Regions from separate parts of the Allobosea sp. 124 genome, predicted to be linked through region 1. Evidence: predicted binding sites of a transcription regulator. Region 1 holds the regulator's gene; each other region holds the start of a gene.
The links. The regulator PhoB, encoded in region 1, activates phosphate uptake and scavenging genes when phosphate is short. The targets are predictions, from matches to a motif close to TGTCATNNANCTGTCAT.
Positions count from the first base shown of each region.

Region 2: the regulator PhoB is predicted to act here: its motif matches at 5,518-5,534, upstream of C8D03_RS22180 (alpha-D-ribose 1-methylphosphonate 5-triphosphate diphosphatase).
Region 3: the regulator PhoB is predicted to act here: its motif matches at 5,350-5,366, upstream of phnD (phosphate/phosphite/phosphonate ABC transporter substrate-binding protein).
Region 4: the regulator PhoB is predicted to act here: its motif matches at 4,308-4,324, upstream of phnF (phosphonate metabolism transcriptional regulator PhnF).

Region 1 is NZ_PZZM01000001.1:1,261,254-1,268,855, forward strand. Features, by position in the region: gene C8D03_RS05995 (TIGR03862 family flavoprotein) at 22-1,236, opposite strand; gene C8D03_RS06000 (YnfA family protein) at 1,435-1,755, shown strand; gene phoB (phosphate regulon transcriptional regulator PhoB) at 1,893-2,591, opposite strand; gene phoU (phosphate signaling complex protein PhoU) at 2,750-3,469, opposite strand; gene pstB (phosphate ABC transporter ATP-binding protein PstB) at 3,501-4,301, opposite strand; gene pstA (phosphate ABC transporter permease PstA) at 4,349-5,239, opposite strand; gene pstC (phosphate ABC transporter permease subunit PstC) at 5,255-6,226, opposite strand; gene pstS (phosphate ABC transporter substrate-binding protein PstS) at 6,397-7,422, opposite strand; gene C8D03_RS06035 (ATP-binding protein) at 7,536-7,602, opposite strand, start outside.
Region 2 is NZ_PZZM01000001.1:4,683,839-4,691,440, reverse strand. Features, by position in the region: gene mazG (nucleoside triphosphate pyrophosphohydrolase) at 1-177, opposite strand, end outside; gene arfB (alternative ribosome rescue aminoacyl-tRNA hydrolase ArfB) at 216-635, shown strand; gene C8D03_RS22210 (regulatory protein RecX) at 635-1,201, shown strand; gene C8D03_RS22205 (Bug family tripartite tricarboxylate transporter substrate binding protein) at 1,244-2,221, opposite strand; gene C8D03_RS22200 (class I SAM-dependent methyltransferase) at 2,413-2,904, shown strand; gene phnE (phosphonate ABC transporter, permease protein PhnE) at 2,916-3,722, opposite strand; gene C8D03_RS22190 (phosphonate ABC transporter ATP-binding protein) at 3,719-4,564, opposite strand; gene C8D03_RS22185 (PhnD/SsuA/transferrin family substrate-binding protein) at 4,561-5,430, opposite strand; gene C8D03_RS22180 (alpha-D-ribose 1-methylphosphonate 5-triphosphate diphosphatase) at 5,594-6,736, shown strand; gene C8D03_RS22175 (ArsR/SmtB family transcription factor) at 6,835-7,152, shown strand; gene C8D03_RS22170 (NAD(P)-binding domain-containing protein) at 7,197-7,602, shown strand, end outside.
Region 3 is NZ_PZZM01000001.1:1,579,909-1,587,510, forward strand. Features, by position in the region: gene C8D03_RS07370 (ABC transporter permease) at 1-655, shown strand, start outside; gene C8D03_RS07375 (extracellular solute-binding protein) at 735-1,745, shown strand; gene phnE (phosphonate ABC transporter, permease protein PhnE) at 1,806-3,434, opposite strand; gene phnC (phosphonate ABC transporter ATP-binding protein) at 3,431-4,216, opposite strand; gene phnD (phosphate/phosphite/phosphonate ABC transporter substrate-binding protein) at 4,253-5,302, opposite strand; gene C8D03_RS07395 (TIGR01459 family HAD-type hydrolase) at 5,466-6,371, shown strand; gene C8D03_RS07400 (ABC transporter substrate-binding protein) at 6,534-7,602, shown strand, end outside.
Region 4 is NZ_PZZM01000001.1:2,656,604-2,664,205, forward strand. Features, by position in the region: gene phnL (phosphonate C-P lyase system protein PhnL) at 1-39, opposite strand, end outside; gene phnK (phosphonate C-P lyase system protein PhnK) at 269-1,063, opposite strand; gene C8D03_RS12620 (alpha-D-ribose 1-methylphosphonate 5-phosphate C-P-lyase PhnJ) at 1,060-2,004, opposite strand; gene C8D03_RS12625 (carbon-phosphorus lyase complex subunit) at 2,001-3,182, opposite strand; gene phnH (phosphonate C-P lyase system protein PhnH) at 3,182-3,784, opposite strand; gene phnG (phosphonate C-P lyase system protein PhnG) at 3,784-4,230, opposite strand; gene phnF (phosphonate metabolism transcriptional regulator PhnF) at 4,358-5,092, shown strand; gene C8D03_RS26145 (hypothetical protein) at 5,102-5,305, opposite strand; gene phnE (phosphonate ABC transporter, permease protein PhnE) at 5,388-6,242, opposite strand; gene phnE (phosphonate ABC transporter, permease protein PhnE) at 6,239-7,120, opposite strand; gene phnD (phosphonate ABC transporter substrate-binding protein) at 7,233-7,602, opposite strand, start outside.

The sequences.
Region 1 (7,602 bases):
ACAGGACCGGGAGCCTCCGCGTCACTCCTTCCGCGTCCCCAGCCAGTGCTCCATCCCGGACGCCGCCGCGACGCCCGTGGAGAGGCAGGCCTGCAGCAGATAGCCGCCGGTCGGAGCCTCCCAATCCAGCATCTCGCCGGCGGCGAAGACGCCCGGCAGGCGCTTCAGCATGAAATGCGGGTCGATCCCGGCGGCCTCGATGCCGCCGGCGCTCGATATGGCGCGGGCTATCGGCATCGGGCCGAGCAGCCGCAATGGCGTCGCCTTGATCGCCGCCGCCAGCGCGGCCGGCGCTTCGTCCAGCCTGCCGCCGGCAGCGTCGCGCAGCACGGCGACGGCCGCCGCCGAGAGACCAGCCGCCTTGCGCAGATGGTTGCTCAGCGTCTCGCCCTTGCGGCGCTTAGCCAGCTTCTCCGTCAGCCGCGCGAGGTCGAGATCGGGACGGAGATCAATCGCGATCGCAGCAGAGCCGTCGCGGTCGATCGCCCCGCGCAGCGGTCCAGACAGGGCATAGATCGCGCCGCCCTCGATGCCATGGGGATCCAGCATCGCCTCACCCGCAACCTCGCGGCCGGCGAAGCGGATGACGATGCGCTTCAGCGGCGCGCCGGCGAAACGCTCGCGCAGCGTTGCAGACCAGTCGACCGCGAAGCCGCCATTCGCCGGCCGCAGCGGTGCGATGGCGACGCCTTTCTCCGCCAGCAGCGGAACCCAGCCGCCATCGGAGCCCAGCCGCGGCCAGCTTGCCCCGCCGAGCGCAAGCAGCGTCGCATCGGGTGTGGCGGTGAAGGCACCGTCGCGCCCCTCGAAGCTCAGGGCGCCGTCCTGCGCCCAGCCGGTCCAGCGTCGCCCGGCCTCGAGCCGGACGCCGAGCCCGTCCAGCCGCCGGAGCCAGGCCCGCAGCAGCGGCGAGGCCTTCATCGCCCTGGGGAAGACGCGACCGCTCGAGCCGACGAAGCTCTCCGCGCCGAGCCCGTCGGCCCAATCGCGCAGCGCCTGCGGCGGGAAGGTGCGAATCGCCGGTTCGAGCCAGTCGCGTGCCGCGCCGTAGCGACCGAGAAAGGCGTCGAGCGGCTCGGAATGAGTCAGGTTCAGCCCGCCCCGCCCGGCGAGCAGGAATTTCCGGGCGGGCGAGGCCATCCGCTCGTGGAGGGTGACGCGGTGGCCCGCCTGCGCGAGCCGCTCCGCCGCGATCAGCCCGGCCGGGCCTGCGCCGATGATGGCGATGTCAGACATGCGATTGACCCATCGAGATCGCGCATCGTCCCGGATGACAGCGGCAAGGCCCTGGCATGCCAGCGCGTTTCCGGGCAAGCGTCAGGAATGGATCCCGGCTCTGCGCTGCGCTTCGGCCGGGATGACCGCGCGGTTCAACAAAACTGCGTCATGGCTTAGACCTGCCGCACCCTGCCGGGAAGAACAATCGGAGCCATCATGCCGACCATGGCCGCCTATCTTGGCGCCGCCGTCTTCGAGATCGCCGGCTGCTTCGCATTCTGGGGCTGGATGCGGCTGGGCAAGCCGGTCTGGTGGCTGCTGCCAGGGCTGGCCTGCCTCGCGCTCTTCGCCTGGCTGCTGACGCTGGTCGAGAGCGATGCGGCGGGGCGCGCCTTCGCGGCCTATGGCGGGGTCTATATCGCCGCGTCGCTCGCCTGGCTCTGGGCGGTGGAGGGTTTCCGGCCCGATCGCTGGGACATTGCGGGCGGGCTGGTCTGCCTCGCCGGCGCAGCGATCATCATCGCAGCGCCGCGGTGAACGAGCGTCCTTCCCGGGCGAAGCGCAGACCCGAGAATTTTCGCGGAGCGAGGCTTGTGGGAGAGAGGCTTGTGGGAGAGAGAGGCTTGGGGGAGAGATGCTCGGGGCAGGCCCGGGCATGACGGAAAAGGCCGCGTTCAGGCCCGCGCAAAGGTCTCGTCGAAGGCGTAGCCGGCGCCCCGCACCGTGCGCAGCGGGTCCTTGGCATCGCCCGGCGTGATCGCCTTGCGCAGGCGACCGACATGGACGTCGACGGTGCGCTCGTCGATATAGACGTCGCGGCCCCAGACGGCGTCGAGCAGCTGGGCGCGGGAATAGACCCGGCCCGGCGCCTGCATCAGGAATTCGAGCAAACGGAACTCGGTCGGCCCGAGATGCAGCTCCTGGCCCGAACGGCGGACACGGCGCGTCGTCCGGTCCAGTTCGAGATCGCCCGCCGTCAGCAGCCCGGCGACATGGCCGGGCTTGGCCCGGCGCAGCAGCGCCTGGATGCGCGCGATCAGCTCCGGCAGCGAGAACGGCTTGACGACATAGTCGTCGGCGCCGGTGGCGAGGCCGCGCACGCGCTCGGTCTCCTCGCCGCGCGCGGTCAGCATGATGATCGGCACCCGCTCGGTGTCACGCCGCGCCCGCAGACGCCGGCAGAGCTCGATGCCGGACAGACCGGGCAGCATCCAGTCGAGCAGCACCAGATCGGGCGTGTTGTCACGCAGGTGCAACTCGGCGTCGTCGCCGCGCGCAACGCTGTCGACCTCGAAGCCCTCGGCCTCGAGATTATAGCGCAGCAGCAGGGTCAGCGGCTCCTCGTCCTCGACGATCAGGATGCGGGCGGGCATGGCGCGGTTCCATTTCGGTCTCTGGGCCGATGCACACCGTCATGCCCGCCCTCGTGGCGAGCAGCCACATCTTGAACACCGCATTCGAGCAGCGAAGACATGGATGGTCGGGACAAGCCCGACCATGACGCGGGAGACCTCAGCGCAGTCAAATTATCTCAGTTTCCCGTCACCGCCTCGACGCTGATGTCGGTGGTGTCGAGCTTGGGTCGGTTCAGGTCGAGCGACTCGCCAGTGACGAGATAATGGATCGTCTCGGCGATGTTGGTGGTGTGGTCGCCGATGCGCTCGACATTCTTGGCGCAGAACAGCAGATGCGTGCAGAAGGTGATGTTGCGCGGGTCTTCCATCATATAGGTCAGGAGTTCGCGGAACAGCGAGGTGTAGAGCGCGTCGATCTCGCCATCGCGATGCCAGACCTCGAGCGCCTTCTGCTCGTTGTTGGCCGCATAGGCGTCGAGCACGTCCTTGAGCTGGGCCTGGACGAGCCGGCTCATATGCTCCAGCCCGACCACGGCGCGGTGCGGCGGCGAAAACTGGCCGGAGATCGCGACGGCCCGCTTGGCGATGTTCTTGGCGAGGTCGCCGACGCGCTCGATGTCCGCGGCGATGCGGATCGCCGAGATCAGCTCGCGCAGGTCGTTGGCGAGAGGCTGGCGCCGCGCGATGGTCAGCACGGCGCGTTCCTCGACATCGCGCTGCAGGTTGTCGAGGCGCTGGTCGGCCGAGATCACCTTCTGGGCGAGCGTGGTGTCGCGGCGGACGAGCGCCACGGTGGAGTCGCCGAGCATGCGCTCGGACATGCCACCCATCTCGGCAAGGCTGCGGCGCAAGCCCTCGAGCTCGGCATCGTAGGAACGGACGATATGTTCGGTCATCGACGTTTTATCCCTGTGCAGCGCGTGCGGTTCAGCCGAAGCGGCCGGTGACGTAGTCCTGCGTCTGCTTCTTGTTCGGGTTCATGAAGATCGTGTTGGTCGGCGCGAACTCGATGACCTCGCCCAGATACATGAAGGCGGTGTACTGCGAGATACGCGCCGCCTGCTGCATGTTGTGGGTCACGATCACGATGGTGAAGTCGCTCTTGAGCTGCTCCAGCAGGTCCTCGATCTTGCCGGTCGAGATCGGGTCGAGCGCCGAGGTCGGCTCGTCGAACAGGATCACTTCCGGCTTCTGCGCGATGGTGCGGGCGATGCACAGGCGCTGCTGCTGGCCGCCCGAGAGGCCCATGCCGGAGGTCTTGAGCTTGTCCTTGACCTCGTCCCACAAGGCCGAGCGGCGCAGCGCGCCTTCGACGCGGTCGTCGAGTTCCGACTTCGGCGGCTTCTCGTAGAGGCGGATGCCGAACGCGACGTTGTCGTAGATCGACATCGGGAACGGCGTCGGCTTCTGGAAGACCATGCCGATGCGCGAGCGCAGCTCGTTCACGTCGATGTCGTTGGAGATGACATTGCGGCCGTCGAGCATGATCTCGCCGGTGGCGCGCTGTTCGGGATAAAGCGAGTAAATCCGGTTGAAGATGCGCAGCAGGGTCGACTTGCCGCAGCCCGACGGGCCGATCAGCGCCGTGACGTGCCGGTCCCGGAAATCGAGATTGATGTTCTTCAGCGCCTTGTGCTCGCCATAGTAGAAATCGAGGTTCTTGACCGCGATCCGCACGGGGGCGTCGGCATCGAGCGTTTGGGGGCTTAGTTCCAGCGTCGAAAGCATCGACTTTTTCCTTCAGATCGAACGCGACGAGGGTTCAGTTTCACTGCTCACTTGGAACCGCGCACAATGCGGCGGGCAACAATTGAGAGCAGCAGGATCGACATGGTGATGATCAGAGAGCCGGCCCAGGCGAGCTGCTGCCAGTTCTCGTAAGGCGCCGAGGCGAACTGGTAGATCGTCACCGGCAGGTTGGAGACGCCGCCCGAAAGGGTGGGCGAGAACCAGAAATTATTGTTCAGCGCGGTGAAGATCAGCGGCGCCGTCTCACCGGCGATGCGGGCCAGCGCCAGCAGAATGCCGGTGACCATGCCCGACTTCGCCGCCCGCCAGGTGATCGCGGTGATGACGACGGAAGGCGGCGCACCGAGAGCGGCGCCAGCCTCGCGCAGCGGGCCGGGCACGAGACGCAGCATGTCCTCGGTGGTGCGCACGATGACCGGGATGGCGATGATGCCGAGTGCGACGCCGCCGGCCCAGCCGGAATAGCCGCGGAACGGCTCGACCATGATGACGTAGACGAACAGGCCGATCAGGATCGACGGCGCCGAGAGCAGGATGTCGTTGATGAAGCGGATCAGGTTCGCGAGCTTGGATTTCTTGCCGTATTCGGCAAGATAGGTGCCGGCCAGCACGCCGACCGGCGTCGCCACGGCGATGCCGAGGAAGGTCAGCACGATCGAGCCGACGATGGCGTTGGCGAGACCGCCGCCTTCCGAGCCCGGCCCCGGCGTGATCTGGGTGAAGGTCGCGACGGAGAGCCCGCCGAGACCCTTCACGATCAGCATGCCGAGGATCCAGAACAGCACGAAGATCGCGAGGAAGGTGAAGCCGGCGGCCGTGACCTTCATCAGGCGGTCGGCATTGCGGCGCGACTGACGCACGCGGCCCCAGGTCGCAGGGGGCAGTGCGCGGACGGTGGAGGGGGTCGTCAGGCTCATGATCCGCTTGCCTTATCAGTAGCTCTTGACGCGCGAGACGAGGATGCGCGCGATGATGAGGACGACGAAGGTGACGAAGAACAGGATGCAGCCGAGCGCGATCAGCGCGTTCAACTGCAACCCCATGGCCTCGTTGAACTCGTTGGCGATGCGCGACGCGATGGTCGAGCCCGGATCCATGATCGAGGCCGAGAGCCGGTTGGCGTTGCCGACGACGAAGGTCACCGCCATCGTCTCGCCGAGCGCCCGGCCGAGGCCCAGCATGATCGCGCCGATGATCGAGACGCCGGCCTGCGGCACCAGCACATGGCGTACGACCTCCCAGGTCGTCGCGCCGATGCCGTAGGCGCTCTCGCGCAGCACGGAGGGAATCTGCTCCAGCATGTCGCGGGTGATCGAGGCGATGAAGGGGATGATCATGAAGGCCAGGATGAAGCCGGCCGTCAGGATGCCCAGCCCCGAGGGCGAGCGCGAATACAAGACCGTGCCGACGATCGGGATGCCCTCGACGATGTTCGAGAGGGGGATCTGCACATAGGCGGCAAACAGCGGCACGAAGACGAACAGGCCCCACATGCCGTAGATGATCGAGGGCACGGCGGCGAGAAGCTCGATGGCGGTCGAGACCGGCTGCTTGAACCAGGGCGGCGCCAGCTGGGTGAGATAGACCGCGATGCCGAGCGAGAGCGGCACCCCGATGACGAGCGCGATCAGCGCGGTCGACAGCGTGCCGACGATCGCCGGCCAGGCGCCATACTGCTCGTTCTGCGTGTCCCAGACGCTGGAGGTGATGAAGCCGAGGCCGAATTCGCGGAAAGCCGGCCAGCCGCCGATAACCATCGACAGCATGATGCCGGCGAGCAGCACCAGCACGAGCAGCGCCGCCAGGAGACTGGCATTGCGGAAGACGACGTCGAATGTGCCCTTGGGAGTCTTGCGAATGACGGGGGCGGCAGGCCCGGTCATCGTGTCGGTCACGGCAGCCATCCGTGGGTACTCCGGTCGCGAAAGCAGGGATACGGGAAAGCAGAAAGCACGGTCAAAGAACCTGTGTCGAACCCTCAGCCCTGATCCCGAGGAGCGCGCTTCGCGGGATCAGGGCTGAGGGGAACTGGCGAGGCAGGGGAAACCCCGCCTCGCCAGGGACGTCGTGGCAATCAGAAGATCGGCTTGCCGGCCGGGTCGGTCACGCCCTTCCAGGCGTTGCGGACCTGATCCTTGACGTTGGCCGGGAGCGGCACGTAGTCGAGGTCGAGGGCGAGCTGGTCGCCGCTCTTGTAGGCCCAGTCGACGAATTTCAGCGCAGCCTGAACCTCTTCCGGCTTCTCCGGCTTGGCGTGGACCAGCAGGAAGGTGGCGGAGGTGATCGGCCAGGCCTGGGCACCCTTCTGGTTGTTGAGCGAGATGCCGAAGCCGGGAGCCTCGTTCCAGTTGGCGTTGGCGGCGGCGGCCTGGAATGCCTTGTCATCCGGAGCCGGGAAGTTGCCGTCGGCGTTCTTGACGAGGGCATGGGCCAGCTTGTTCTGCTTGGCATAGGCATACTCGACATAGCCGATTGAGTTGGCGACCTGCTTCACCGAAGCCGACACGCCTTCATTGCCCTTGCCGCCGATGCCGACCGGCCACTGCACGGCCGTGTTGGTGCCGATCTTCGTCTTCCATTCCGGCGAAACCTTGGAGAGGTAGTCGGTGAAGACGAAGGTCGTGCCCGATCCGTCCGAACGGTAGACGGGGTTGATGTTGGCGTCGGGCAGGGTCACGCCGGCATTGATCGCCGTGATCTTCGGGTCGTTCCACTTCTTGATGGTGCCCAGATAGATCTCGGCGATGATGTCGCCCGAGAGCTTGAGCTGGCCCGGCGCGACGCCGGCGATGTTCACGGCCGGGACCACGCCGCCCATCACGGTCGGGAACTGGATCAGGCCGTCCTTGGTCAGGTCCTCGCCCTTGAGCGGGGCGTCGGTGGCGCCGAACGCGACCGTCTTGGCCTTGATCTGGCGGATGCCGCCACCCGAACCGATCGACTGGTAGTTGAGACCGATATTGGTCTCCTTCTTATAGGCCTCGGCCCACTTGGCATAAATCGGGAAGGGGAAGGTGGCGCCGGCGCCGGTGATGTCGGCAGCCTGGGCCACGCCGGACAGACCGATCGTGGCGGCCGCGAGAATGAGAATTTTGCGCATGAGATGTCCTCTCTGGATCGCACGTTTAGCGAGCCGTTCAGAACACCTTCTGCATGACAGCTTCATGACACATCGTCACGCACTCTGTCATAAAGCTTTCATTAAGGCTTTCGTCACGGCTTTCTTGGCGGCGCTCCGAAGCGCGGCAGCACGGCCCGGAAAGTCGCCCCCTGCCCGAGC
Region 2 (7,602 bases), 3.4 Mb from region 1:
CTTGAGATCGAGCCGGTCGCCGCGCGCGATCGCATCGGCCACCTCATAGGCCTCCTCGATCGTGTAGGGCGCAATCGAGGCGAAATCCTGCTCCAGATCCCACGGGCAGCCCGTGCCGGGCGTTCGCAGCGCCGCCATGATCTCGATCAGCCGGGCGATGTCGCTGGAAGGCTGCAAGGCTGAAAATCTCCGGAAAATGATCTACGGTTCCTCCCATGATTCAAGTCACGCCGTCCATCGCCATCGACGAGAGCGAGATCGAGGAGAGCTTCGTGCGTGCCTCCGGTCCGGGCGGCCAGAACGTCAACAAGGTCTCGAGCGCGGTGCAGTTGCGCTTTGACGCTCGACGCTCGTCCTCGCTGCCCAACGACGTCGCGATCCGGCTGATGAAGCTCGCCGGCAGCCGGCTGACGCAGGACGGCGTCATCGTCATTGTCGCGCAGGCCCAGCGCAGCCAGAAGCGCAACCGCGAGGAAGCGCTGGAGCGCCTGCTGGAGATGATCCGCGAAGCGGCGGTGCGTCCGCAGACCCGCCGTCCGACCAAGCCGACCAAGGCCTCGAAAGAGCGCCGGCTGGTCTCCAAGGACAAGCGCTCCTCGATCAAGGCGGGCCGTGCCAAGCCGGGCTCCGATTGATGGACGCGCCCGCAGGGCGGCCAGGCACCAGCCGGCCAGAGCGCCGCGCACCACGCCGCATCACCGCCGACTACCTCCAGCGCGCGGCGATGTACTATCTCGAACGCTATGCCGCGCCGGCAGCGCAGTTGCGCCGCGTCCTGGCGCGCAAGGTCGTGCTGAGCTGCCGGCATCACGGTCAGGAGCCCGCCGCGTTCAACGCGATGCTGGACGAGGTCGTCGCCCGCTGCGTCGCCTCCGGGCTCGTCGACGACCAGCGCTTTGCCGAGGCCAGGGCCGCGACGTTGCAACGCCGCGGCCGGTCCTCGCGCGCCATCGCAGCCAGCCTCTCCGCCAAGGGCGTCCCGCGAGATCTCGCTGCCCAGGCGAGCAGCGGCAGCGCGGAAGAGGAGTTGGCGGCAGCTCGCAAAACGGCGCAGCGCAAGCGGCTCGGGCCCTGGAGTCGCGGCGACCGGGCCACCGCCCGGCAGAAGGATCTCGCGGCGATGGCGCGCGCGGGCTTCGCAATGACGATCGCCCGCGCCGTGATCGACGGTGCGGGCGATGAGGATGTGACGGAGCTGTGAGGGCGGACGGTGCGAACCGCCCTCGTCTCATTCCAGCTTGTCTCACTCCAGCTTGACCTGCGCGTCCTTCACGACGGTGGCCCAGCGCGCGACCTCGGCGGTGATGAACTTGCCGAAATCGTCGCCCGCGAGCGTCGGGATCGGCGAGCCGTTCTTCTTCCAGGCCTCGGAGATTACGGGCGATTGCAGCGCCTTGGCGACTTCGGCGCGCATCCGCGTGACGATCTCCGGCGGCGTGCCCTTGGGCGCCCAGAGCGCATACCAGGTCGCGACCTCATAACCTTCGAGTCCGGCTTCCTTGGCGGTCGGCACGTCGGGGATAGCCTCCGAGCGCGTCGGCGCAGCAACGGCGAGCCCACGCAGGCGCCCGCTCTGGATCTGTGGGGCCGAGGAGCCGAGGCCGTCGAACAGGATATCGACCTGGCCCGCGACGATGTCTTGCAGGGCAGGTCCGGCGCCGCGATAGGGCACATGCGTCAAGTTCGTCTTGGTCTGCAGCTTGAACAATTCGCCGGCGAGATGATGCGTCGTGCCGTTGCCGGCCGAGGCATAGTTCAGCTTGTCGGGATTGGCCTTGGCGAAGGCGATCAGTTCGGCGACCGTCTTCGCCTCCACCTTCGGATGAACGACGATGACCTGCGGCGGCTGCGCGATCACCGCGATCGGGATGAAGTCGGTCTGGATGTTGTAGTCGAGCTTCGGATAGAGCGCTGGCGCAATGGCGTGATGCGCCGCACCGACGAAAAAGCCGTAGCCATCCGGCTGCATCTTGGCGGCGGCCGAGGCGCCGACCGTGCCGCCGGCCCCGCCGCGATTTTCGATGATGATGCGCTGGCCGAGCTGCTGGTCGAGCTGCGCGGCGAGCGGGCGGGCGAAGGCATCGGTGCCGCCGCCGGCCGGGAAGGGCACGATGAAGGTGATCGGCCTCTGCGGCCAGGCCTGGGCCTGGGCTGCGCTGGCGGCAACGATACAGAGCCCGGCTGCCGCAGCGAGCGCGGCAAGGGAACGTGACGTGGTCATGGAAACGGATACCTCCCTGAGAGTGTCGAAGGCGGCTCTTGGCGGCCGCTGGTCACCCGCCGAAGCGGAAAGACGGTCATCACGCCGGATTAGGGCATTGACCGATCGACCTGACAACCCTGTCGTTTGGAGGGGGTATCGGGCCCACGGCCGGCGCTGCTATGCCAGTCGAGGCCGGGAGATCAGACCGCATGAGCCGACTCGACAGCTTCATCCGCCGCCTCGAGGCCCAGCGCCGGATGCTGGACTGGGCCGCAGCCGAGAGCGCCGGGCGCCCCGGCCTCGTGCTCGAACTCGGCCTCGGCAATGGCCGGACCTATGATCATCTGCGCGAGATCCTGCCGGGGCGCGACATCCACGTCTTCGAGCGTGACGTCAGCCCCAATCCGCATTCGATGCCCCCCGCCGGCAGGCTGGTGATCGGCGACATGGCGGAGACGTTGCCCGCCTTCGCCCTACGCCACGGCCGCGGCGCGGCGCTGATCCATGTCGATGTGACGACCGGAGTGCCCGAGCGCGACCGCGTGCTGTTCGCCTGGTTGCCCGAGCATGTCGCAGGCCTCGCCGCGCCCGACGCGCTGGTGCTCAGCGGATGGGACCTCGACCACCCGGCGCTCACGCCCGTGGCGCTGCCGGAGGGCGTGCCCGCTGGCCGCTATTATGCCTATCGCCGTGTCGGTTGAGCGGGCGAGCGCTAGAGAATGCGCCGCCGCAGCGTAGCACCGACCTGCTCGACCGCCACGACCAGCGCAAACACCGCCAGGATGATCGTCAGTGCGGTATCGTAGTCGAACAGGTCGAAGGCGACCTTGAGCTCGACGCCGATGCCACCCGCCCCGACCAGCCCGAGCACCACCGAGGCCCGCGTCGCCTTCTCCACGCAAAACAGCGAGGTCGCGATGAAGGAGGGCATGGCGTTCGGCACCACCGCCGAGAAGATCAGGCCGGTCTTGCTCGCGCCGATGGCCGAGAGCGCCTCGCGCGGGCCCTTGTCCGTCTCCTCCATCGCCTCTGCGAAGAAGCGTCCGGCATAGCCGATCGTGTCGATCATCAACGCGAGCACGCCGGCCGCAGGCCCCAACCCGACGGCGATAACGAAGAACAGCGCCCAGATCAGGTCCGGCACCGTGCGGAAGAAGGCGATCAGCCCGCGCGCCAGCACCCGGACGACGGGATGCGGGGAGAGCCCGTCGGCGGCCAGGACCGCAAGCGGGAAGCTCAGGATCAGCCCGAGCACACAGCCCGACACAGCCATCTGGAAGGTGGTGGCCAGCGACCACAGGATCGAATCGAGCCGCGACAGATCCGGCGGGAACATCCGTCCGAGGATGTTGCCCATATAGGGCACGCCCCGGATCAGCTTCTCGGCCGACAGTTCGGAGCCGCTGAACGACCAGACCACCAGCGCCAGGGCCAGAAACGAGCCGATGAAGGTCGCCGCGCTCGGCCGCGCGAAGCGGTCGGTCGTGGCGGCGAGGCGAGGGGAGGCTGAGAGGCTCATGCGAGCGCCGCCACCGGCGCGGTTGCCGGCTCAAGAGCAGCAGGCGCGTCGCCCGCCTCTTCGAAGAAGGCCGCGAGTTCGTCCTCGTCGCAATGCAACGCCCGGCGGTCGAGCGCGATTCCGCCCTGACTCAAACCCACGATCCGGTCGGAGAAGCGCAGCGCATGGGCCATATGGTGCGAGACGAAGACCAGGCTCAGCCCCTTGTAGCGGGTCAGGCGGAACAGCAGTTCCATGACCTCGCGGCCGGCGCGCGGATCAAGGCTGGCATCGGGCTCGTCGGCCAGCACGAGCTCCGGGCGCTGCATCAGCATGCGCGCGATCGCGACGCGCTGCGACTGGCCGCCGGACAGGGAATCGGCGCGCTGAAGTGCCTTGTCGGCAAGGCCGACCGCGTCGAGACAGGCCATGGCCTCTTCGCGCACCGCGGCGGGCGCCAGCGATTGCGCCCAGGTGCGCAGGCCCGAGCGGCGCGACTGCACGCCATGCACCACATTGGACAGCGCGCTCAGGCGCCCGACGAGATTGTGCTTCTGGAAGACGACGCCGACGCGCGCCCGAAAACGCTTCAGCGCCGTGCCGCGCAGCCCACCGACCGTCTCGCCCAGCACCGAGATGCGCCCCGCATCGGCCTCGGCGAGACGCACGATCATGCGCAGCAGCGTCGACTTGCCGGTGCCGTTGGCACCGATCAGCGCAAGCGACTCACCGGCCGGAACCGTCAGGTCGAGGCTGCGGATGATCGTGCGCGGGCCGAAGCTCTTGCGCAGACCGGCGATGGCGATGACGGGGGAGGGCTCCTCCGTCATCGCGGGGATGGCGTCGAGCCGTACCACGGTCACTCGATGAACTTGTTGAATTCGGTGATGCCGATCGTGGCGTAGATCGCCCGGACATAGTCGTAGTCGGTGTCTTTGACGTCCGGCAGGAAGACGCCGCCGAGGAACTTGCGGTTGTCGTCCGTGCCCGTGGTGACGGCCTTCATCAGGTCGCCGCCATGTTCGAGGAAGGCCTTGCGCATCTTGGCCACGACCTCGGGCTTCACCTTCGGGCTCGCGATCATCACGTCGTTGGGAAGATCGCGGCCACGCGCCACCACGGCGAAGCCGGTCTTGGTGTCGCTCTCGCGGATGCGCTGCAGATGGGTCAGGTTGAGGCCGATGGCGCCGATGTCGCCACGCTTCATCGCCTCGACCGCGACGTTGCGCTTCACGAAGATCGGCTTGTAGTCGACATTGTATTTCAGGCCGGCATCGGCCAGCGCCTGCGCCGGGCCGAGATGCTGTGAGGACGAGCCGATTTCGCCGAAGGAGATCGTCTTGCCCTTCAGATCGGCGACCGACTTGACCGGTCCGGAAGCCAGGACGACAACCTGCGCGAAATAGTCCGGCCGCTGCCAGCCGACCACCGGCACCGCCTGGGTGCGCGCCTTGAACACCACATATTCCGCCGGGCCCGTCAGCACGAAATCGACCTGACCGGCCGCCATCGCCTCGACCGCGGCGGTGCGGCCGGAGACGGCGAAGAACTGGACCTTCACATCGGCCACCTTCTCCAGCGCGGCCTTGAAGGGCCCGAACTCGCGCTGGAGGGACTCGGCACCGTCGATGTCGGTCACGGCGAAGCGGATCGCCTCCTGCGCCTGGACGGCAGGCACGGACAGCAGCGCGGCAGCGGCGACAAGCGCACAGGTCAGCGTCTTCAGCATCGCGGTTCTCCTTTGGGATCTGCGGCGGCGGTAAGCCTGCGGCATGACGGAGCGGTGACGCCCGCGCCACGCTTCGATGACAATCCGTGTCATTCATTCGTCATGGGCAGGCCTCATGGCCCGTCCCCCTGCGGCGCAGCCGCCGGCTGCGGAAGAGGGCGAGATGGCGATTCACATCACGGGCGGACGGGTGCTGCTCGACGACCTCGCCAGCGCCGACATCGTGACCGACGGCGCCGTCATCGCCGCGCTCGACGGCCGGGCCCCACCCGCGGCGCTGCGCCTCGATGCTACCGGCCTTCTCGTGCTGCCCGGCATCGTCGACTGCCATGGCGATGCCTTCGAACGCCATATCATGCCGCGCCCCGGGGTCGCCTTCGACGTCGACCTGGCCCTGCGTGATGCCGACCGCGCCCTGCTCGCCAGCGGGATCACCACGGCCTTCCATGGCGTGACCTGGTCCTGGGAGCCGGGGCTGCGCAGTTCTGCGAATGCCCGCCGCCTGTTCGAGCGCATCGCCGTCCTTGCGCCGGAACTCGGCGCCGATACGCGCTTCCATCTCCGCCACGAGACCTTCAATCTCGATGCCGAGCCAGAGATCCTGGACTGGCTCGCCACCGGCCGCGTCGGGCTGCTCGCCTTCAACGACCACACCGAAGGCACGCTGAAGACCCGCCACCGCCCGGAGAAGGTCGGCAAGATGGTCGAGCGCTCGGGCCTCTCCGCCGACGCCTTCGCCGCGCTGGTCGAGCGCGTCTATGGCCGCAAGAACGAGGTCGCCGGCTCCTTGACCCGGCTGGCGGCGGCCGCTCGGGCCCATGGCGTGCCGATGCTCTCCCATGACGACATGACGCCGGAGATGCGGCGCTGGTATCGCGGCCTCGGCGTCGCGGTAGCGGAATTCCCGATCGACGAGGCGACCGCGCGCGAGGCGGCCGAGCATGGCGAGGCCATCGTCTTTGGCGCTCCCAATGTGGTGCGCGGCGGCTCGCATACAGGCTGCCCGACGGCTGAGGAGATGGTGCGCGCCGGCCTCTGCACCATCCTCGCCTCGGATTATTACTACGCGGCGCTGCTGCTGGCGCCTTTCATCCTCGCGCGAAACGGCTCCGCCGCTTTCGCGGATGCATGGGCTCTGGTCTCGAAGGCGCCCGCCGAGGCCTTCGGACTGCATGACCGCGGCGTCATCGCGCCGGGCAGGCGGGCAGACCTGGTGCTCGTCGAAGACACCGTCCATCCACGCGTCGTCGCCGTCATCGCCGCAGGAAAACTGATCTATCTGAGCGATCAGGCCGTGCTCGCCTGAGCCGCTCCATAAGGGCTTCCGCCTGCGCTGCCAGTTTCATTTCGACAAAACCAGAAATATAGTTTGACGGCAGACTCGGCCCCGCTCATCATTGCGGCATGAACACGAATGATGCGGCATCACGGCTCGAAGCGCTGGGCAACCCCACCCGGCTGTCGCTCTATCGCATGCTCGTCAAGGCGGGCCATGCCGGCCTCTCGGTCGGAGAATGCCAGCAGCGGCTCGATATCGCCCAGTCGACGCTCTCCTTTCATCTGAAGGCGTTGATCCATGCGGGTCTGGTCACACAGGAGCGGCAGAGCCGAACGCTGATCTGTCGCGCCAATTACGATGTCATGAATGCGCTGGTCGGCTTCCTCGTCGACGAGTGCTGCGTCGACGAGCGTTGCCGGACCGCAGCTTCGGACGTCGCCTGAATTTGCCAATCATTTCGATAATTCCGGATATGCGGGAGGGTATCATGACGAAGACGATCGCGATCATCGGGGCTGGGCCCACAGGCCTCGCGACCGCCGCCCATGCAATCGAGCGCGGGCTGACGCCGCTCGTTTTCGAGCGCGGCCCGGCTGTCGGCCATGCCGTGCGCCAATGGGCTCATGTGCCGATGTTCTCGCCCTGGGCGTATAACATCGATGCCGCGGCGGCCCGGCTGCTCGCGGGCAGCGGCTGGCCCCCGCCGCCACGCGACACCTACCCGACCGGCGGCGATCTGCTGACGCGGTATCTGATTCCGCTCGCCGGACTGCCCGGGCTCGGGCAGGCGCTCCGGCTCGGGGCAGACGTCACCGCCATCTCCCGGCACGGCTTCGACAAGGTCAAGACCGCAGGACGAGACGGCGCCCCCTTCATCATCCGCTACCGGCAGC
Region 3 (7,602 bases), 320 kb from region 1:
CGTCCATATCGAGCGGCTCTTCCGCATAGCGCCCGACCCGGTGCTGAACACCCTGGCCTACTCGGCGGTGGCAACCGTGATCGGCATCACCTTCAGCGCGATCGTCAGCTACCTGATCGTCAAGAAGCGCAACATTCTGACGCCCGCGCTCGACTATCTGACGGCGCTGCCGCTGGCGCTGTCGGGCACCATCATCGGCATCGGCCTGCTGATGTCCTTCAACACCGGTTTCCTGCCCCTGACGGGCACGGCAAGCATCATCGTGCTGGCCTATATCGTGCGCCGGCTGCCTTTCGGCATTCGCAACGCCTCCTCGACGCTCTACAACATCCCGAACTCGATCGAGGAGGCCTCGATCAGCCTCGGCGTCCCGCCGGTCGCGACCTTCTTCAAGGTCGTGCTGCCGCTGATGGTGCCGGCGATCGCCGCCGCCGCCGTGCTCACCTGGACAACCACCGTGGCCGAGCTTTCGGCCTCGATCATCGTCTATTCCGGCGGTCGCGAGACCATGCCGATCCAGATCTACAAGCTGATCGACTCGAATCTGATGGCACCCGCCTCGGCCTATGGGCTGGTGCTGGTCGCGGTGATCCTGATCCCGATCATCGTCGCGACCCGCATCTTCAAGGTCGATCTGTTCTCGTCGAAAAGCTGAGCCCACGCATCACCAACCGGCTGCGCGGCATCTCACGCGGCGCAACGAGAAACAGGGGAAGACGATGAAAGGACCGACCATGACCAAGACGATCGACCGTCGCACGCTGCTTGCCGGACTTGCGGGCCTTGCCGCAGTGCCTGCCACCGGCCCTGCATTGGCACAGGGCGCATCGGGCAATGTAGTGCTCTACACCTCCAACAACGCCCAGTCCGTCGACGCGATCCTCGGCGTCGCAAAGGACAAGCTGCCGAACCTCAAGATCAGCACGATCACCGGTGGCTCCGGACAGTTGCTGCGACGTCTCGAAGCAGAGGCCGCCAAGCCGCAGGGCGATCTGTTCTGGAGTTCCAGCGCCAACACGCTCGGCGCCTTCACCCAGCTTTTCGAGCCCTATGCCTCGCCGGAGGCCGCCAGCATTCCGGCAGCCCTGCGACACCCGCAGAACCTCTGGACGGCGTCCAACGTCCACCTCGTCGTGGCGATGATCAACAAGAACCAGCTCGGCGGCGCGGAGGCGCCCAAGACCTGGAAAGATTTGCTCGCCCCCGCCTTCAAGGGCAAGATCATCATCGCCGACCCGGCCAACAGCTCGACCGCCTATACGATCCTCTGGGGCATCGACAAGCTGCTGGGCCCCGACGCTCTGAAGACCCTGGCCAGCAACCTGACCGTCTCCAGCGCGGCCTCAACGGTGCTGCGCAGCGTCGCGCAGGGGGAATATGCGGTCGGGCTGACGTTCGAATCCAACGCCTATGCCTATGTCGCCGGCGGCCAGCGCGAGATTTCTCTGCTCTATCCCGCGGAGGGCACCTTCTCGACGCCCGAATTCCAGGTGCTGGTGAAGGGTGCCCCCGCCGGCGCGACGGCCAAGGCGGCCTATGACCTGCTGCTCTCCAAGGAGGTCCAGATCGCACTGCTCGAGAATGCCTTCCGCCGCCCGAGCCGCTCGGACATCGACGTCTCCAAGCATGCCGACTTGCCGGCAATCGGCAGCGTCAAGGTCTTCGACATCGACGAGACCGAGGCCGCCGCCAAGCGCGACGAGTTCCTGAAGCGCTGGCAGTCCTACGCCGGCGCCGCGAAGTAAGCATGTAAACAGGCGTGTGCCGGCCGTCAGGCCGGGCACACGTTTCCGAACAGCCCATTGCTAGATCACGCGCGACCTGATGGTCGTGGTAACGATCTCCGTGATGACGACGACCACGAAGATCACGAGCAGCACCAACCCGACCTGATCCCAGTAGAGATTGTCCATCGAGGCCTGAAGCGCGACACCGAGCCCGCCCGCGCCGACTAGACCGAGCACGGCGCTTTCACGAACGTTGATGTCCCAGCGGAACAGGCTGACGGCGAGGAAGGCCGGCTTGACCTGCGGCCAGAAGCCTTTCAGCAGGATGGCACGGCGCGACGCACCGGCGGCGCGAAGCGCCTCGATCGGACCGGCTTTCGCCTCCTCGATCGCCTCGGACAGGAACTTGCCGGTGAACCCGATCGAGTGCACGGCAACCGCCATGACGCCGGCCAGCGCGCCCGGCCCAAACACGGCCACGAAAAGCAGCGCCCAGACCAGCGTATGGATCGAACGGGTCGCCACAAGGATGAAGCGACCGAGTGCATTGGCCCAGGGCGACGGCGAGACGTTGCGGGCGCAGAGCAGCGCCACCGGCGTCGCCAGCCCGATGGCGAGGATCGTGCCCAGTGTCGCGGTGTGCAGCGTTTCGACCAATGCCTCGCCGACGGTCTTGCCGAAATAGCTCCAGTCGATCGGCCACATCCGCTGAAACAGGTCGGCGGTCTGCTGCGGGGCATCGTAGAGGAATTCAGGGATGACCTCGATGGTCTGCAGGGACCAGCCGAGCGCCAGCGCCGCAAGCCCCCAGAAAGCAAGGCGCAAGCCGCGCTCCATCGGCGTGAACCGGCGCCAGAGCCTGCCGGCGGGCTTCTCGACCACCACGCCTGATGGCGCCTCGTCCTGATAGATTCGGCGCATGAAGGCGGAGAGCACCTCGCCTGCCATCACCGTCACGATGATCGCGATGATGATCGTCAGGACGAAGTCGTAGTCGAAGCGCTGGAAGGCGGTGAACAGCGTCGCCCCGATACCGCCGCCGCCGACCAGACCGACCAGCGCCGAATTCCGGAGGTTGGAATCGAGCTGGTAGGCGGCAAAGCCGATGAAGCGCGGCAGCACCTGCGGGACGACGCCCATCGTGACGACCGAGAGAAAGGGTGAGCCGGCGGCACGCAGCGCCTCGATCGGCTTCATCGACATCTCTTCGATCGCCTCGGCGATCAGCTTGGCGATGAAACCCAGCGTCGCGACCACCAGCGCCATCACGCCGGCGAGCGCACCGAAACCGACCGCTTTCACGAACAGGATCGCGACGATGACCGGGTGAAAGGTGCGGCACAGAGCGATCACGCCGCGCGCCGCGATCGTGACCGGCAGCGGCATCAGGTTGCGCGCGGCAAACAGTCCCAGCGGCAGCGCCAGCAGCACGCCCGCGCCTGTCGCAATGATGGCGATCTGCAGCGATTCCAGCATGCCGGAGAGCAGCAACTGCATCTTGTCGGCCGCGACATTGGGCGGAAACATCCGGCCCAGGAATTTGGCGCCGTTGTCGAGCCCCTGGACGAAGCGTTCCCAGCGGATGTCGAGAATCCGCGCGGCATAGCCGACATAGATCAGGAACAGCGCCGCGCCGATGCGCAGCGGCCAGTTCGGCGGAAAAGCCCGGGCGCGCAGGCTTCCGGCGACGATGGGAAGAGCGCTCATTCCATCCAGCCTTCGCCGCCATAGATCTCGGCGAGATGGCTGTCCTGCAGGCCGCCGGGCGGCCCGTCATACACCACGAGCCCCTTCGACATGCCGATGATGCGCAGCGCGTAGCGCCTTGCCAGCGCGACATTGTGGATGTTGACCAGCACGGGGATGTCGCGGTCGCGCCCGACCTTGGCGAGCAGCTCCATGATCTCGACCGAGGTCTTGGGATCGAGCGAGGAGGTCGGCTCGTCGGCGAGTACGAGGTCGGGGTCCTGCATCACGGCGCGTGCGATGCCGACGCGCTGGCGCTGGCCGCCGGAAAGCTGGTCGGCGCGACGGGTCGCGAACTCGGTCAGGCCCACCGAATCGAGCAGGGAGAAGGCGCGCGCGATGTCGGCCTCGGGAAAGCGACGCGTCCAGGCGCGCCAGACCGGGACATAGCCGAGCCGGCCGCAGAGCACGTTCTCGATCACGGTGAGCCGCTCGACCAGATTGTATTCCTGGAAGACCATGCCCAGCCGGCGGCGCGCCTGCCGTAGCGCCTCGCCCTGGAGTTTCGCGAGATCAGTGCCGCCGAGCACGATCGAACCCGACGTCGGATCGACCAGACGGTTGATGCAGCGGATCAGCGTCGATTTGCCGGTGCCGGACGGACCGATGATGGCTACGATGCCTGGCTCCGAGACGGTCAGGGATATGTCGCGCAGCACCGGCTGTCCTGGCCGGTATTCCTTGACGAGATTGCGAATGACGAGCGCCCGGCCCTGGCCGGACGCCGCAGGCAGGGCGCTCATGATCGATAAACCTCGTATGGTCGGTGCGTCTTGTCGTCAGGGCGCCTTGGCAGGTGCCGCCTTCTTCTTGGCGAGTTCGTCCGCCTCCCGCTTGGCCTCGGTGTCATAGGCCGACTTGTTGTAGGGCGTTCCGGATTTCTCGGCGACATCGCGCACCACCGCCCAGTCCTTCTGGTAGGTGATCGGCAGGAAGCGATCGTCTCCGTTGAACTCCTTGGTCATCTCGGGCGTGAAGCGGAAGGAGAAGAAGCAGTCGGTCAGCTTCTTGGCGAGCTCGGGCTTGAGGTCGTGGGCGTAGGCAAAGGACGAGGTCGGGAAGATCGCGCTGCGATAGATCTCGCGCACATCCTCCTTCTTGATGGTGCCGCGCACGATCATGCGCTCATAGACGTCGCCGGCGACTGCGCCCATGTCGTAGTCGCCTGAGACGACGCCAAGGATCGACTTGTCGTGCCCGCCCGACATCAACGGCTTGTAGTCGGTATCGGCGGTCAGGCCGTGTTCAGGGAACAGCACGCGCGGCGCGAGATTGCCCGAGTTCGACGAGGGCGAGGTATGGGCGACCTTCTTGCCCTTGAGATCGGCGAGCTTCTGATAGGGGCTCGAAGCCTTGACCACGGCAACGAGGTTGTAGCCTCGCACGCCATCGGCCGAGCCCTTGGCAGCGAATGGCACCGCACCGGCGAGATTGACGGCGAAGCCGGTCGGCCCGGTCGAGAATCCGGCGAAATGCAGGCGGCCGGAGCGCATCGCCTCGATCTCGGCCGAGTTCGACTGGACCGGATAATAGACGATCCGCTTGCCCGTGCATGTCGCGAGGTGGTCGGTCAGCGGCTTGAAGATATTGGCGTAGACGGCAGGGTCCTCGACCGGGGTATAGGCCCAGACCAGCGCCGACGGGTCCTTCCACTTCTTCGGATCCGCGGGCGCGTCGGCAACCAGGTCCTTGTTGCCGTCGCAATACATCGTGTCCAGCTGCCCCGAATGCGGACAGGCGTCCTGTGCGACCGCGGGACCGGCCCAGCCGGCAGACAGGCCGACCAGCAACGACGCCGTCGCAGCAAGTGAGTGCAGTTTCAGGCTCATCGAACGCTTCTCCCTGAGTGCCGCTTAGCCGGCTTGCTTATGGTATGCGACACATAACTGTCATATTCTACCCGGGGCGACCCCACCGTTCTAAGACTTAAGTGGTACGCGCCAGAGCGCGCGGCGCGCCGCATCGCGACCTCAGGGACATCTCCGCCGATCCATGCCCGCACTGCCAACGCCCGGCCATCGCCGCACCGCCACAACCTTCATCGACGGGCTCTCGGCCGTGGCTGAGCGGTATCGGGGCTTCCTCGTCGACCAGTGGGGCGTGCTGCATGACGGCGTGCGACCGTACCCGGACGCGCTGGAATGCCTGATCGGGCTGCGGGAGTGCGGCAAGCCCGTGATCATCCTGTCGAACTCCGGGCGCAGTGGCGCGGCGAACGAACGCATTCTCGCGAGCCTGGGCTTCCCGCGCGATCTCTACGAGTGCGTGGTGTCCGCCGGCGACGATGCCCGCGAGGCGATTGCCGCGGCTGAAGAACCATTTTATCGCGATCTCGGCCGGCGCTGCCTGTTGCTGGCGCGGGAGAGCGATCGCGATCTCGGCGACGGCCTCGGGCTCGATCTGGTCGATCGGCCCCGCGACGCCGATTTCCTGCTGCTGATGAGTATGGAACCGCCGCATCAGTCGCTGACGGGATGGCTGCCCCTGCTGGAGGCGTCGCTTGCCGCCGGACTGCCGATGATCTGCGGCAACCCGGATGTGCAGCGGACACGCGGCGACGGCACGCTGCAGAAAGCGCCCGGTTTCGTCGCGAAAGCCTATGCCGGCATGGGCGGCGTGGTGCGCTATCATGGCAAGCCGGAGCCGCGCATCTACCAATCATGCCTTTCCAGGCTCGGGTTGGCTCCATCGGAGGTCCTGTGCATCGGAGATTCGCTCGCGCATGACGTCGCCGGGAGCCAGGGCGTCGGCCTGCAAAGCGCCTTCATCGCGGGCGGAATCCATCAGCACGATCTGGCGTGGCAGACCACGGACAAGGTCGATCCGCATTCCTGCCTCGCCCTTTTCGACCGCCATCAGATGCATCCGGAGTTCGCGCTCGGGCATCTGCGCTGGTAGCCCGGGCACAGCTGCCCGCTACCATGGTGCAATGCACCGATAGTGCGGGGTGACAGCGCACCGCCGAATATGACAAATTCGTGACATACGTGGCCGATCAGTCCGCCATGCGATGCACGTCCGACCTCGATGTCGGGCGGCCAATCAACTCGGGAGAACATCATGACGATATGCAGGCTCGCTCTGGCGTTGGGCTTTGCCCTGACGACATCGATGGTTCAGGCGCAGGCGCCCACGGGCAAGGTCACGGTGGTGACCTCGTTCTCGAAGGATGTGACGGATCCGATCAAGAAGGCTTTCGAAAAGGCCACGCCGGGTGTCACCCTCGAAGTCCAGAACCGCAACACCAATGCCGGCGTGAAGTATCTCGACGAGACCCGGGCGAATAACCAGGTCGACCTGTTCTGGGCGTCCGCGCCAGACGCCTTCGAGGTACTGAAGGGCAAGACGCTACTCAGCGCCTACAAGCCCAAAGCCACAGGTATCCCCGACAAGATCGGCTCCTATCCGATCAACGATCCGCAGGGTTTCTATACAGGCTTCGCCGCCTCGGGCTACGGCATCATGTGGAATGAGCGCTATGCCAAGGCGAAGAAGCTGCCCGAGCCCAAGGACTGGCAGGACCTCGCCGGCCCGGCCTTTTACGACCATGTCTCGATCGCGTCGCCGGCCCGCTCCGGCACGACGCATCTGACGGTCGAAACCATCCTCCAGGGCGAGGGCTGGGAGAAGGGCTGGGCCACCATCAAGGCGATGGCGGGCAACTTCAACGCGATCACGGACCGCTCCTTCGGCGTTCCAGAGGCGGTCAATTCCGGCCAGGTCGGCGTCGGCATCGTGATCGATTTCTTCGCCTTCTCGGCGCAGGCCTCCGGCTTCCCGGTGAAGTTCGTCTATCCGACGGTGACAACGGTCGTGCCGGCCAATGTCGGCATCGTCTCCAACCCGCCCAACAAGGCCGCCGCCGAAGCCTTCGTCGAATTCCTGCTTTCGCCCGCCGGTCAGGAGGTGCTCCTGGAGCCCGGCATCCGCCGCCTGCCCGTCAACCCGGCTGTCTATGCCAAGGCCGGGCCTGACTATCCGAACCCCTTCACCGATCCGCGCTTCCAGAAGATGATCGGCTTCGATGTCGACAAGTCGGAGGCCCGCACAGCCGTCGTCGATACGCTGTTCGACCAGTTGATCTCCTTCCAGCTCGATGCGCTGAAGGGCGTGACCAAGACGCTGCACG
Region 4 (7,602 bases), 1.4 Mb from region 1:
GGCCTTGGCGACGTTCTCGACGCGAATCATCGTGGTCATGGGGTCAGTGCCTTGTGCGGGCGCGGTGACGCAGGTGTGACGGGGAAAGATTGCGCAGCTTCGTTTCCGGTTTCGGATGGTCGCTCCGTCGCCGGCGCGTTCCCCGTCGGCGCCGGATTGTGTTCGAGAGCGGTGCGCTCCACCTCATGACCAGCCTTGCGCTGCGCTGCTTCCGCCTCGGCCGAGGATAGCCGGGAGAAGCCCGACCACTGAGGCTGGACGAAACCGCTCATACGCTGAGTACCGCCGAGGTCAGGAGCTGGGTGTAGGCGTGGTGGGGGTCGTCGAGGACCTGGTCGGTCAGGCCCTGCTCGACGACATGGCCATCCTTCATCACCATCAGCCGGTCCGTCAGGAGCCGCGCGACGGCGAGGTCGTGGGTGACGATGATCGCGGCGAGGCCGAGATCGCGCACGAGAACGCGTAGCAGATCGAGGAGGCGGGCCTGCACGGAGACGTCGAGCCCGCCGGTCGGTTCGTCCATGAAGACGAGGCGGGGCTCAGAGACCAGCACACGGGCGATCTGGAGGCGCTGCTGCATGCCGCCGGAGAACTGGCGCGGGCGGTCGTCGATACGAGAGCCTGCGATCTCGACTCGGGAGAGCCAGTCGAGCGCGCGCTCGCGAATACGGCCGTAATGCCGGTCGCCGCGATCCATCAGCCGTTCGCCGACATTGCCGCCGGCGGTGACGTCCATGCGCAAGCCGTCGCGCGGGTTCTGGTGGACGATGCCCCAGGCGGTGCGCATCAGCCGGCGGCGCTCCTGCTCGGGCACGGAGTAGATGTCGAGCGGCGCAGGCCCGCCCCGAAACAGCACCTCGCCCTCGTCCGGCCTGTCGATGCCGGCCAGGCAGCGCAGCAGGGTCGACTTACCGGAGCCGGATTCGCCGACGATGCCGAGAACCTCGCCCGGCCAGAGGTCGAAGGAGACGCCCTTGCAGCCGATGCGCTCGCCATAGAAGCGCGAGACACCGGCGACCGAGAGCAGCGGGGCGGGATCGAGAGGCGTGACGTGGAGGGTCATGATTTACTCTCCCCGACCAATCCGTTCGCGGCGGCATCCCCCAGCATCGCGCCGCGATGGCCGGCCTCGCGGCGCGTTTCGCAATGATGGCTATCGGAGCAGACGAACATGCGAGAGCCCTCGTCGTCGATCACGACCTCGTCGAGATAGGAATCGATCGCGGCGCAGAGCGCGCAGGGCTCGGCCCAGCTCTGGATGCGGAACGGATGGTCCTCGAAATCGAGACTGCGGACGCTCGTATGCGGCGGCAGGGCATAGATGCGCTTTTCGCGGCCGGCTCCGAAGAGTTGAAGTGCCGGCGACATGTGCATCTTCGGGTTGTCGAATTTCGGGATCGGCGAGGGCGCCATCACGTAGCGGTCGTTGACCATGACCGGATAGTCATAGGTCTTGGTGATCTCGCCATAGCGGGCGATGTCCTCGTAGAGCTTGACCTGCATCAGCCCGTATTCGGCCCAGGCGTGCATCTTGCGGGTCTCGACCTCGCGCGGCTCCAGACGGCGCAGCGGCTCTGGCGTCGGCACCTGATAAACCATGATCTGGCCGGCCGTGAGCGGCGCCTCCGGGATGCGGTGGCGGGTCTGGATGATCGTGGCCTCATCCGTCGCCTCGGTGGTGCGGGCCTGCGCCGTCTTCTCGAAGAAGCGGCGGATCGAGACAGCGTTGGTGGTGTCGTCGGCGCCCTGGTCGATCACCTTGAGCGTGTCGGCCGGACCGATGATCGCGGCCGTGACCTGGATGCCGCCGGTGCCCCAGCCGCGGGCGAGCGGCATTTCACGCGAGCCGAACGGCACCTGATAACCCGGTACCGCCACGGCCTTGAGCAGGGCACGGCGGATCATCCGCTTGGTCTGCTCGTCGAGATAGGCATAGTTGTAGGTCGGGCGTGTGTTGTCGATGGAACTGGCCTCGTTGCCCGGCGGGGTCTGATGGACGGTCATTCCGCGGCCTCCGGCAGGGCTTCGTTCTCGCGGGCGAGGCGCTCCTCGCGCTCGCGGCGGATGCGGCGGATCAATTCGAGTTCGCCCTGGAAATCGACATAGTGCGGCAGCTTGAGATGTTCGACGAAGCCCGCCGCCTCGACATTGTCGGAGTGGTAGAGCACGAACTCGTCCTGCTGCGCGGGATAGGTCGCGGCCTCGCCGAACTCGCGGCATTTGAGCGCCCGGTCGACCAGCGACATCGACATCGCCTTGCGCTCGCTATGGCCGAAGGAAAGGCCGTAGCCGCGGGTGAATTGCGGCGGGACATCCTTCGAACCGGCGAACTGGTTGACCATCTGGCACTCGGTCAGGGTGATCTCGCCAAGATCGACCGCAAAGCCGAGTTCCTCGGGGACGAACTCGACCGCGACCTCGCCGACCCGGATCTCGCCGACGAAGGGATGGCTGTTGCCGAAGCCGCGCTGGACCGAATAGCCGAGCCCGAGCAGGAAGCCCTCGTCGCCGCGCGCCATCGCTTGCAGGCGGACGTCGCGGTCGGCTGGAAACGAGATGGGCTCGCGGGTCAGGTCGAAGGGGCGGGCATCGCCCTCGGGCGGCACCTCCGGCTCCATCAGGCCTTCGGCGCCGAGGATGTCGGGCACGCGCGGCATGTGGGAGTCGAGGGGGCGAACGTCATGCTCGGGCTTGACCCGAGCGTCTCCTGACGCGGAGGCTCCCGCGTCCTCGCGTGCCGAGATGGTTGGGCCAAGCCCGAGCATGACGTTGCCGTCGTCCATCAGCGCGAAATCGAAGAGCCGGTGCGTGTAATCGTAGGTCGGCCCGAGCACCTGGCCGCCGGGCAGGTCCTTATAGGTCGCGGAGACGCGGCGGCGGATCGCCATCCTGGCCGTATCGACCGGCTCCGACGAGCCGAAGCGCGGCAAGGTCGTGCGATAGGCCCGCATCAGGAAGGCGCCCTCGATGACGTCGCCCTGCGCCTGCTTCAGCGCCAGCGCCGCGAGATCGGGATCATAGAGCGAGCCCTCGTTCATGACGCGGGCGCAGGCCAGGCCCTGCTGCTCGCGGATCTGCGCGACCGAGATTTCGGGCACCGCCTCATTGCCACGCCGGGCCTCGGCGACGAGATCATGCGTGGCGAGGATTGCGGCCTCGCCGCCCTTGACCGCGACATACATCAGAAGGTCTCCGCGATTTGCGTCGAGCGCGGCAGGCCGATGACGGCGTCCGCGTGGCTGAGCAGGAGATCGATGCCGAGCGGATAGCCGGCGTTGTTGGCCACGACCTCGGCCCAGAAGCCGCCGCGAAGGCCGGAGGGCGCGATCCGGCGCGATCCGGCGATGCCCGGGCCGGTCAACGTCACGGTCTGACCGCCCTCGAGCGCCGCGCACTGCACGATGAGCGTCGCGGAGCGGTCGGGGAACTGGTCGTTGCCGGCGTCGAAGGCCGCGAGCGCAGGTTCCGGGGACAGAGCGTCGATCACGGCGAAGGCGGCCTTGCCGGCGTCGGTCACCAGCGCCGCCCCGCAATGGAAGCGCAGCCAGGCGCCGGCCGGGCCGTCGCGCAGCGCTTCCGGCAGCCAGATCGGCGTCTCGTAGTCGGCGAGCGTCAGAAGGGCGGTCGCGGTCGCGGCCTGCAGGCCGGCGGGCGGCGCGGGGCAGTCGGCAACGACCTGCTGCGTGCCGGGCTCGGCCAAAGCGGCCAGCAGCGCGCGGAAGGCGCCTTGCGACTGGAAGACCGGGTCGGAAAAGCCCGGGCCGATCAGCGTATCCGTCGTCATCAGGCGCCCCTGACCAGAGTGAAGAAATCGACCTTGGTTGCGGCCGCCTTGCGCGAGGCGAGGGCACGGGCCGCGTCCTGAAGGGTCGCGAGGTCGTCGACGGCACGATGCAGCGCACTGCCCGGAGCGTTCGCCTGCAGCCGGGCGTCGAGGATCGCGGCGAGGCGCGCCTTGCGGGCATCGCGGCCGAGCGCATAGGAAAAGCCCATCGCACCGTCGTCGAGCCTGACGATGCAGCGCGTTACGGTCGCTTCACCGAGATTGAAGCGGCGGCCGGCACCGCCGGCGCGGCCCTCGACCATGACGGTCCCGGTCTCGGGCGCCTTGAGGACGTCATGCCGGGGAATGTCGGGGCCGACGAGGGCGGCGATCTCGGCCCGCGAGGCGCGGGCGAGGATCGCCATCCAGCGCTGACGTGGGGTCTTCTCCGCGGTTCTTGCCGTCATCGTCATCCGCCGTCTGGTCGTCCGATAATGTCTAGACTATGATAGGGTGGTTGCGAGGAAAGGTCTATACATTTTGCATGACGCTTTGGTGACTGATGGCGGCGATCTCGCCGCGGCGGATGCGGGCATGGATGCAGGTACGGCGGACGCAGGCACGGCCTGGCGCCGGATCGCGGACGAACTCGCCGGCTCGATCGGCAAGGGCGAGTACGCGGCGGGCGACACCTTGCCAGCCGCGACCGCGCTGGCCGAACGCTATGGCGTGCATCGCCACACGGTGCGGCAGGCCTTCCGGCATCTGGCGGAGCAGGGGCTGGTCACAGTCTCGCGCGGGCGCGGCACGCAGGTCAGCGCGCGACGCGTGCCCTATCCGCTTGGCCGGCGCGTCAGCATGCGTGCCAATCTCGGCCGGATCGGCATTGTCGGATCGAGCGCAGTGCTGAGCGGGGAAGTGCTCGAGGGCGAGGCCGAGACCTGCAAGATTTTGGGTCTCGAGCCTGGCGCGGCGCTTTGGCGCCTCGAAGGCCTGAGCCTCGCCGACGGGGTGCCGATGGGCACGGGCACGCATTGGCTCTCGGTTGCGCGCTTTCCCGGCTTCGATGAAGCTTATCGCTCGGCGGAAGGCTCCATGACGGCCGCGCTAAAGGCCTATGGCATCGGCGACTATGTCCGGTTGTCGACGCGGCTGACGGCGCGCCTCGCCAGCGAGCGCGAGGCGGTGCTGCTCAAGATCGATCCGGGCGCGCCGGTGATGGTGTCGGTCGCCGTCGATGCCCTGCCGGATCTGACGCCGATCCACCTCGTCAGCAGCGTCTTTGCCGGCGAGCGCATGGAGATGGTGGTCGAGCCCTTCGCGGAGTGAGCCAGGCGCTCAGGGCCTGCCGCCGTTCGCGACGCAGCGATCGAGATCCTTGCGCGAAACCTTGGCGTCCTTGCCGAGACCGTTCGCCTTCTGGATCGCCTCCCGGCATTGGCGGCGCGGATCGCTCGCCTCGCGCTTTGCCCATGCGGGTGCCGAGAGCAGCATGCAAGCGCTGAAGGTCACGGCGACGGCAAGAGCAATAGTCTGTTTCACGGGCGGCCTCCGGGTCCGATGCCAGACGCGTAGCTTCTCGCCGGCCGAAGGCGGTGTCCAGAGCTTTCCAGCTCGCCGCCGCTCACACCGCGCGCTGGCCGATGATCGCGAAGCGCAGCTTCGCGGAGAGGAAGTCGATCGCGGTGACGGCGGCGAGGATCAGCAGGATCAGGAAGGAGACCTGCTGCCATTCGAGCGTGCGGATGGTCTCAGCCAGATAGAGACCGATGCCACCGGCGCCGACGATGCCGATGATGGTCGAGGAGCGGGTGTTCGACTCGATGTAGTAGAGCACCTGGCTCGCGATCACCGGCAGCACCTGCGGGATCAGGCCGAAGCGGATCTCGTGCAGCTTGCCGCCGCCGAGCGAGGTCACGCCCTCGACCGGCTTGCGGTCGGCGGATTCGATCGCTTCCGAGTAGAGTTTGCCGAAGGCGCCGACGTCGCTGGTCATGATGGCGAGCATGCCGGCGAAGGGGCCGAGTCCCACGACATTGATCCAGATCAGCGCCCAGATCAGCGCATCGACGCCGCGCACCGTGTCGAGCGAGCGTCGTGCGAGGAAATGCACGATCTTGTTGGCAACGACGTTGCGTGCCGCGATGAAGCCGAGCGGGAAGGCGAGGATCGCGGCGAGGATCGTGCCGAGGAAGGCGATCGCGATGGTCTCGAACAGCGCCTTCACGAAGATGATGGCGCGGGCGAAGGAGCCGGGATCGGGCGGCAGCATCAGCACGACGAAGGTGCCGAGATTGGCGAAGCCCGACAGGATGCGCCAGAGCGTGACCTCGAAGGTGCTGACGCCATAGGCGAAAAGCCCGACCATGGCCGCGACGACGGCGACCGTGGTCAGCTTCGTCTTCAGCGAGCCGTCGATGGCGGCCTGGCGGCGCGCGACGAGCGCGGCCTGCTCGGCGGGGGAGAGGGCGAGGCTCACTTGCCGTGCTCCAGGCTGAGGAGGGAATGACGCAGCCGCTCGGTGCCGTAGTCGATCAGCATCACGGCGGCGATGATGAGCAGAAGGATCGCGCTGACATCGGTGAAGTAGAATTTGCGGATCGCCTCGATCAGGTCCTGGCCAATGCCGCCGGCGCCGACGAAGCCCATGATCGAGGCGCCCCGCACATTGATCTCGAAGCGCAGCAGCGAATAGCTGGCGAAGTTGGAGAGCACCTGCGGCACCACCGCGAAGCGGATGGTTTGCCACCAGCCCGCACCTGTCGCGGTCAGGCCGTCGACCGGCTTCATGTCGATGTTCTCGACGACTTCGGAGTACAGCTTGCCCATCGCGCCCATGGTGTGGATCGCGATGGCGAGCACGCCCGGCAGTGGCCCCAGCCCGAAGGCGATGACGAAGATCAGTGCGAAGACGATCTCGGGCACGGTGCGGCAGAATTCGAGAAAGCGGCGGGTCGCGAAGCGAAGCCAGCCGGACTTGCCGAGATTGGCGGCCGCGACGAAGCAGAGCAGGAAGCCACCGATCGTGCCCAGGATCGTGCCGGTATAGGCGATCAGGATGGTCTGCCAGAGCAGTTTGAGCCAGCCCTTCCAGCCCCAGAACCATTCGGCGATGTCGGCGCCAAGGCTGTTCCAGCGCAGCACCGGCACGGTCTCGAGGATGTATTTCGGGAAGCGCCAGGCGTTCTCGACAAACTTGCCGGGATCGACCTCGGAGCCCAGCGCCGCGAGCCAGACCAGGGCTGCGAAGACGGCGGCGCCGAGCAGCGCGTGACGACGCTTGGCCGCCATGGCGCCGGCATAGGCCGCGGCATGGGCGCGAATGGCTGGGTCGTCGCGGTCGATCGCGAGGGTCATGGACGCGGTCCGTCGCAGGAGGAAGCGTCATTCTCGGGCCGCGCCTGGCGCGGACCCGAGAAGCTCTTGGGAGAGATGCTCGGATCAAGCCCGAGCATGACGTGATGGCGTCTTACGAGGACTTCTTCTTGCGAAGCGCGTCGACGAACTTGTTCAGCTCGATGATCGGGTCGTAGGCCTTGTTGTCGACGGCGACGAGCGGGCCCTGCTTGCCTTCGTAGATCTTGTCGAAGGCGACCTTGTCCTTGGTGTTCAGGTTCAGGACGGCGTCGCGGATCTTCGTCTTGAGTTCGACCGGCATGTCGTTGAGATAGGCCATCGGCGAGTTCACGATCTGCTCGGACTTGTAGATGATCCGGAAATCCTCGGCCTTGACCATGTTCTTGCGGGCCATGCGCAGGAGGTTGGATTCCTGCTCGTCGTTCCACCAGTTGGCGGCGACGTCGACGGTGCCCTGGCCGAGCGCGATGACCGCGTTCTCA